2 regions of the Enterococcus montenegrensis genome follow, and region 1 is predicted to be linked to the other one. Evidence: riboswitches for the same ligand, from Rfam matches in the RefSeq annotation. Region 1 holds a riboswitch; the other holds the start of a gene.
The links. A riboswitch is a leader RNA that binds a small molecule or an ion and turns the genes downstream of it on or off. The one in region 1 is predicted to bind fluoride.
Positions count from the first base shown of each region.

Region 2: it holds a riboswitch for fluoride, as region 1 does, so the genes downstream of both, eno (phosphopyruvate hydratase) here and P3T75_RS07380 (chloride channel protein) in region 1, are expected to answer to the same signal.

Region 1 covers NZ_CP120467.1:1,519,975-1,523,405, reverse strand. The annotation lists gene P3T75_RS07385 (hypothetical protein) at 1-321, opposite strand, end outside; gene P3T75_RS07380 (chloride channel protein) at 311-1,591, opposite strand; fluoride riboswitch at 1,679-1,752, opposite strand; gene P3T75_RS07375 (L-lactate dehydrogenase) at 1,900-2,859, shown strand; gene P3T75_RS07370 (hypothetical protein) at 2,972-3,109, shown strand.
Region 2 covers NZ_CP120467.1:2,442,167-2,445,597, forward strand. The annotation lists gene eno (phosphopyruvate hydratase) at 1-1,250, opposite strand, end outside; fluoride riboswitch at 1,342-1,402, opposite strand; gene P3T75_RS11750 (ABC transporter ATP-binding protein) at 1,565-3,349, opposite strand.

The sequences.
Region 1 (3,431 bases):
GGAGAAGCTAGCTGATTTAAACAAATGATGATTTATTACGAAGACTTTATCGTGCTGTTCGTGAACTTTACCAATTTCATATTTAATAATTTTTTCTTCGCCAGCTTTTAAGATATGCTGGGATTGATAGGGTTTAGTATGTTTGGGATTATCTAACCAATTTCTGGTGTCTAAACTATAGCTGTTATGAATTGCCTGCACCGTACCATCAAAGACTTTGATGTGAAAGTACCTTGTACCGGTTTTGTTAAAATGCAAAGTATGAAGACGCTTATTGCCAAATAATTTTGTGAGGAAGATTTTTTCCGGATTAGTTTTCATTTGAGGCTCCTTTTTTGGGAATTTCAGATAAGCGATAGCCAACGTGCTTTTTTAAAAGAACAGATTTTGGTCGCACAATAAGTTGAGACGTATAAATCCCTTGATGACCGGATATGAAATAACTAATAAAAGCACTTGCTACATAAAAAGGCAGCATTTTTGCGCCGAATAAGTCAATCCCCAACATAATTGTCGTTAAAGGAGCGTTAGCAGCACAACCGAAGACACAAATCATACCAATGGCAGCAAATAAGCTAGGTGAAAGTTCAAAACTGGTAGCAATTCCAGATCCTAAAGCAGACCCGATATCAAATAATGGTGTCACTTCACCACCTTGAAAACCTGCCCCCAAACTTAAGCTAGTAAACAATAATTTAAACAAGGCCTGTTTTACAGATGCAAGTCCTAAAAAGGCATCCTTTATCATCCAAAGGCTCAATCCTTCATATTTTTCTCCTTGCAAAAGGAGCATTAGGATAACTACAATCGCACCTGTAACAAATGCTCGTATTAAAAAATGGGGCAGAGCTTGGCGATAAAATTTTTTAAAGCTGTGAGTTAAGTAGGCAAACAGTCGTCCAGCTAAACCAAAGGCAATGCTTGCAACAATAAATACTAAAATAAAGCGGGGCGTAATGCTTGTTAATTCCTCAATATGATAATGACTATGACTGGTACCCCAAATTAACGCTGTAAAATTGCCGACGTATGCAGCTGTAAAGCAAGCTAGTAAAGCGTTGCGCTCTATTTTTCCAATATACGCCATTTCCATGCCAAAAAATGCTCCAGCTAAAGGAGTACCAAAGATCGAGGCAAAACCGGCACTGATACCCGCGTGAATTAATAGTTTGCGGTTTTTTTTATTTAATTTTAATTGTAAGCCTAATTTGTTTGAAACAACACCGCCAATTTGTACAGCACTGCCTTCACGACCAACAGAGGCACCAAATAAATGGGATAAAATTGTAAAGATAAAAGTAAAAAATCCCATTCTGACTGGTACACGAGCTTCTTTTTGAATACTTTCAATAATCAAATTGTTACCCTTATCTGCGCCTTTGCCATAAATTTGGTATATATAGGCAGTTAGGACACCCAGTATTGGTAAAAAATATAGGAGATAGGCATGGCTATCTCGGAAACTTCCCACCCAAGCTAAACCGGCTAATAAAAAATGAGAGACGGTCCCGGTAATAAGTGCAACAATGAAAACCGCACCGTAAAAAATGCCACTTTCTTTTACCATTTTTACTACTGCTTTTTCGAACATTTAAATCCCCCTAAAAATAATGTGGTGAAATATCTGGGTTGATGTTTTCGCAAAATAAACACAAAAAAAGCTAATGGTTCTACAAATAAACTTGCAGAAGTCATTAGCTTTAATAGCGGTTTTGGATAATTCCAAGGGAGAACATCATTCCCGAGATATTTAACTGTTGTTAGTTTAGCGAAAAGTAGTATTCAAGTCAAGAAAATTTCAGAAAATATTTTTTGACAGTGAATAACGTCAATGCTTTGTCAGTTTGACGCGCTTTTGATAACATGATGATGTATTCAAAATAAATTTGAGGTGAAGATATGCGAATAAATAAATCTAAAGTTGCAATTATTGGTAGTGGTCTGGTGGGTTCTTCAACTGCCTTTAGTCTCATTACCCAAGGTGTTTGTGATGAGGTGTTAATGGTTGATATAAATGCTGAAAAAGCGTCAGGTGAAGTACGGGATTTGCGAAATTCCATTCGTTTTTTAGGTCGGAATGTGCGGGTAAAAGCTGGCACATACACAGATTGTGCAGATGCAGATATTGTCGTTATTACTGCCGGTGCACCGCCAAAAACAGGACAAACGCGATTGGATACCTTAGATATTAGTGCCAAAATCGCTAAATCAATTGTGGAACCTGTCATGGCAAGTGGTTTTGATGGAATTTTTATTGTTGTTTCTAATCCAGTCGATATGTTAGCACATTTGGTTTATAAATTATCAGGGCTACCCAAAAACCAAGTTATTGGTTCTGGAACTTCTGTTGATTCCGCTCGGTTACAAAACTTTTTAGCAGATTTAGTTGATGTTGATCCGAGAAGTGTATATGCATACGCTCTAGGTGAGCATGGGGATTCTTTAATGGTACCTTGGTCAACGGTAACGGTAGCGGGAAAAACATTTACGGATATCATCGCTGATAATACGGAATTAGTAGGAGATGTAGACTTAGATGAGATAGTTTATAAAACTACACAAGAAGGTTGGGAGATCTATAACCGTAAAGGAACAACTTATTATGGGATTGCATCTGCCTGCGTGGGGATTATTAAAGCTGTTTTATATGACGAAAACTCAATTGTTCCGGTTTCAACTTTATTGGAAGGTGAGTACGATGAAACAGGAATTTTTGCTGGTGTTCCAGCTGTTTTAAATCGCTCGGGTGTTTTTGATATCTTAGAAATTCATATGACTGCAGAAGAAGAAGCAAAATTCCATCACTCTGCAACGGTTATTCGGGAATACACAGAAAAAATTCAAAAGTATGAAAACTAGTCTGAATTTTTCCTGTTGCGCATAAAGTAAAAAAAGTAAATCACATAAATTAAATGGTTAAATCGCCATAAGTTGAACAAAAAATAGTATCCGATTTTTAGGAGGTCGAAATTTGAAAGTAGAAGTTAAAAATAAAGATTTCCATTATCAATTGACTTTTGAAAGAAAAACCATTGAAAATGTCACCTTGATTGTCTGTGGCACAATTTTATTAAAAAAGTTAATCAAAGGTTGGCGTAAGAAACGATAGTAGAAAGGGATATTACATTACAAAATGGAGTAACAAAATAATATTTTTGTAATTTTTAGGTTGAAAGTAAGGCTTTCATTTTACGATTAATGTTTTCTTAATTTTTATCACTTAAATTATGGTTGTTATATGACAATTGTCAGAAAATTTTTGAAGGAAATAATTCAAAAGATAAAAGGAATAGACCGCCTCTTTTTTAATAAAGCTGGTTTTTTGTAATAATTTTTGTGAAACTGAAATATTCTGTTACGGCGTTGTCACCTATAAATCGCTGCTCCTTGTTATGATATACAAGTCGTTTGAGACGAATATTGAAACAATA
Region 2 (3,431 bases), 920 kb from region 1:
AGTTTAGCGTAGCCTTCCAATTCTTCTTCAATCCGTAAAAATTGATTGTATTTTTCCACTCGTTCACTGCGGGCCATAGAACCTGTTTTAATTTGTCCGGCATTCATTGCGACAGCAAAGTCAGCAATATAAGTATCACCAGTTTCTCCTGAACGATGGGAAATCATTGTATTGTAACCATTTTGGCGCGCCAATTTAATAGCTGTAATGGACTCAGAAACTGTGCCAATTTGGTTTAGTTTGATTAAAATTGCATTGGCGACGCCTTTATCAATGCCCTCTTTAAAAATAGTAGGGTTGGTAACAAAAATATCATCGCCAACTAGTTGAATGTTAGCCCCCATCGTATCCGTTTGTTTTTTAAACCCGTCCCAATCATGTTCGGAAAAACCATCTTCAATTGAAATAATAGCAGGGTATTTCGCTACTAATTCTTGGTAGTAGGTTAACATTTCGTCACTGGACATTTCTTTGCCTTCAAAGTTATATTTATGGGTATCCTCATTATAAAATTCGCTTGAAGCTGGATCTAGCGCAATCGCAATTTCTTCTTTTGGCATGTAACCAGCAGCTTTAATTGCTTCATACAATGTTTCGATAGCAGCTTCTGTACTACCTAGTTTTGGCGCAAAGCCGCCTTCATCCCCAACCGCTGTTTCAAGGCCTTTTTTAGCTAAAATTCCTTTTAGTGTGTGGTAGATATTGGCAATCTTTTCTACTCCATCACGGAAACTTGCTCTTTTAACTGGCGTAATCAAAAATTCTTGAACATCAATGCCCGAATCTGCATGGACACCACCATTAATTACGTTAAAAAATGGTTGTGGTAATTCTAAATCAACACCACCTAAATAACGATACAAAGGTTCCTTTTTGCTAGCGGCAGCGGCTCGACTAACCGCCATCGAAACACCTAAAATAGCGTTAGCACCCAACCGACTTTTATTGGCTGTGCCGTCTAAATCAATCATGATGTGATCAATTTTTTCTTGATCAAATGGACTCAACCCAACTAGTGCATCTTTGATTTCTGTGTTTACATTGTTCACTGCTTTTAAAACACCTTTGCCTTGCAGGCGATCACCGCCATCGCGCAATTCGACAGCCTCACGATCGCCAGTTGAAGCTCCTGATGGCACTTGTGCACGTCCTAATGTTGCATCAGATAAAATGACATCGACTTCGACGGTTGGGTTACCTCTTGAATCAAAAACTTCTCTTGCTTTAACATTTTCAATCACTACTGACATGATAATTCCTCCTTAGATTCTTTGGGTGGCAAAATTTGAAATGCAAAAAAACACCTGTTGTAAAAGTATTTGAAAACATCTCAAATAAACTCTTACAACAGGTGTCATCAGCCATTTCAGCACTTATAGGGAACACCATCCCTTTACGTGAAAATAATATCGCCATTTTCAAAAATTGTAAAACAAAAAGACTTTTGCTTTTAATTAGCCGTAAATTTCAAATTTTTCCGCTAAATAAATAAGATGAAATTTAAGTAACGGTTTAAACTGTTTCATAAATTTCATCTTATCACTAATGGTTACGCTAGACTTTTTTAATCTACGACTTGTTCATTTACATATTTGGCATATAAAGGATGCGTCATAATTAACTCACGGTGTGTCCCACTACCTGTGACTTCTCCATGTTCGATAAAGTAAATTTTATCTGCGTCAACAATCGTTGATAGGCGGTGCGCAATTACTAATGTTGTTCTTCCTGCCATTAACTGATCTAATGCTCGCTGTACTTTTTCTTCTGATTGGGAATCTAAACTTGCGGTAGCTTCGTCTAACATCAAGATATTCGGATTGCGTAAAAAGGCTCTGGCAATCGCAATTCGTTGCTTTTGTCCGCCGGATAATTTGACGCCCCGTTCGCCAATTTGCGTGTCCAATTGATCAGGAAAATCGCGAACAAACTGATCCGCATACGCTAATGACAAACCTTCCCACATTTTTTCATCTGTTAATAACTGATTTAAACCATATTGTAAATTGTCTCGAATACTACCGGCAAAAACCGCGCTATCTTGTGAGACATAGCCAATTTGTGAACGCCAATCTTTCAAAGACAAATCATTAATGTTTTGTCCGCCAATGGTAATGGTGCCCGATTTTGGTTCATAAAAACGTTCCAACAGACCAAAAATCGTTGACTTACCTCCGCCACTAGGTCCGGCAAATGCCACCACCGTATTAGGTTTAGCTTCAAAAGAAACATCTTGTAAAATCACTTTTGATTCATCGTAACTAAAAGATAAGTGATTTGCTTCAATCGTTTTACCTGTGACAGCGATATTAGTATCCACTGTAATTGTTTCCGTTGGCGTTTCTAAAATTGCTTGAATCCGTTCTGTTGCCCCCATTGCTTTTTGCACTTGAGAAAAGAAGGTAGCAAAGCTAGCAGCTGGTGTAATGATATTGAAGAGATACAATAAGAAAGCGACCAATTCACCACTCGTTAGTGTCCCTGCTTGCACCCGCACTGCGCCATAACCTAAAATACCAACAAATAAACCTAACATCGTCGTCATCATTACCGGTTGCAAAACAGCTTCAACTTTGGCATCTTTTAAACCCAGTTTAAAGATTTTATCAATATAGCGACCACCATTTTTAATTTCATAGCTTTCACCATTACTGGATTTAATTAAGCGAATCTCAGATATCTTCTCTGTCGTATCCGCATTAAAATCTGCTAACGCACCTTGCATTTGGCGCCCAATTTTCATCATCACTTTTCCAATTGGCATCATCACTAACATGACAATGGGCACAGATATAAACATTAGCGCCGCCATTTTCCAGTCCATGATAAATAAGATAATCACCGAGCCAACTAATTGAATAGCCCCCGTAATAAAATTAGGAAATTGGGTCGTTACCAAGTCCTTGATTACACTGGTATCGTTCACCAAACGAGAGCTACTTTCACCAGATTTATGGTCGTCATAATATGCGACAGGCAAATGTAACAAATGGTGCCATAATTTTTCTCGTAATGTTTTGACAGAGCTTTCCCCGACATAACGTAAAAAATAACCGCCAATTGCACCGAAACCTAAATATACGATAAACGCCAGCACCAAGACGGCAACCATTTTGCCATCGATTTTTGCTAATTCACTCGTATCTACTAATCCTTTTGTTAACTGTGGCACAACAAGACTCGCACCACTCGTGATTAAGCTTAGTAATAAACCAAAAGCAAAAAGTGCTTTTTTGGGGCTCACACTATTAATTAGTTTCAAAAAATCTTTAAATTTAAATGTTCCTTTAGCTTTTGGTAATTCATCCTCAAAAATTGCAGCTTCACGGCCGCCTCCACCTTGTGGCATTGTAAATTCCTCTTTTCTTCATTAAGCATCTGGCATTACGCACGTGTAAAGAAAAACCGCCTGTAACCTTTACAAACTTAAA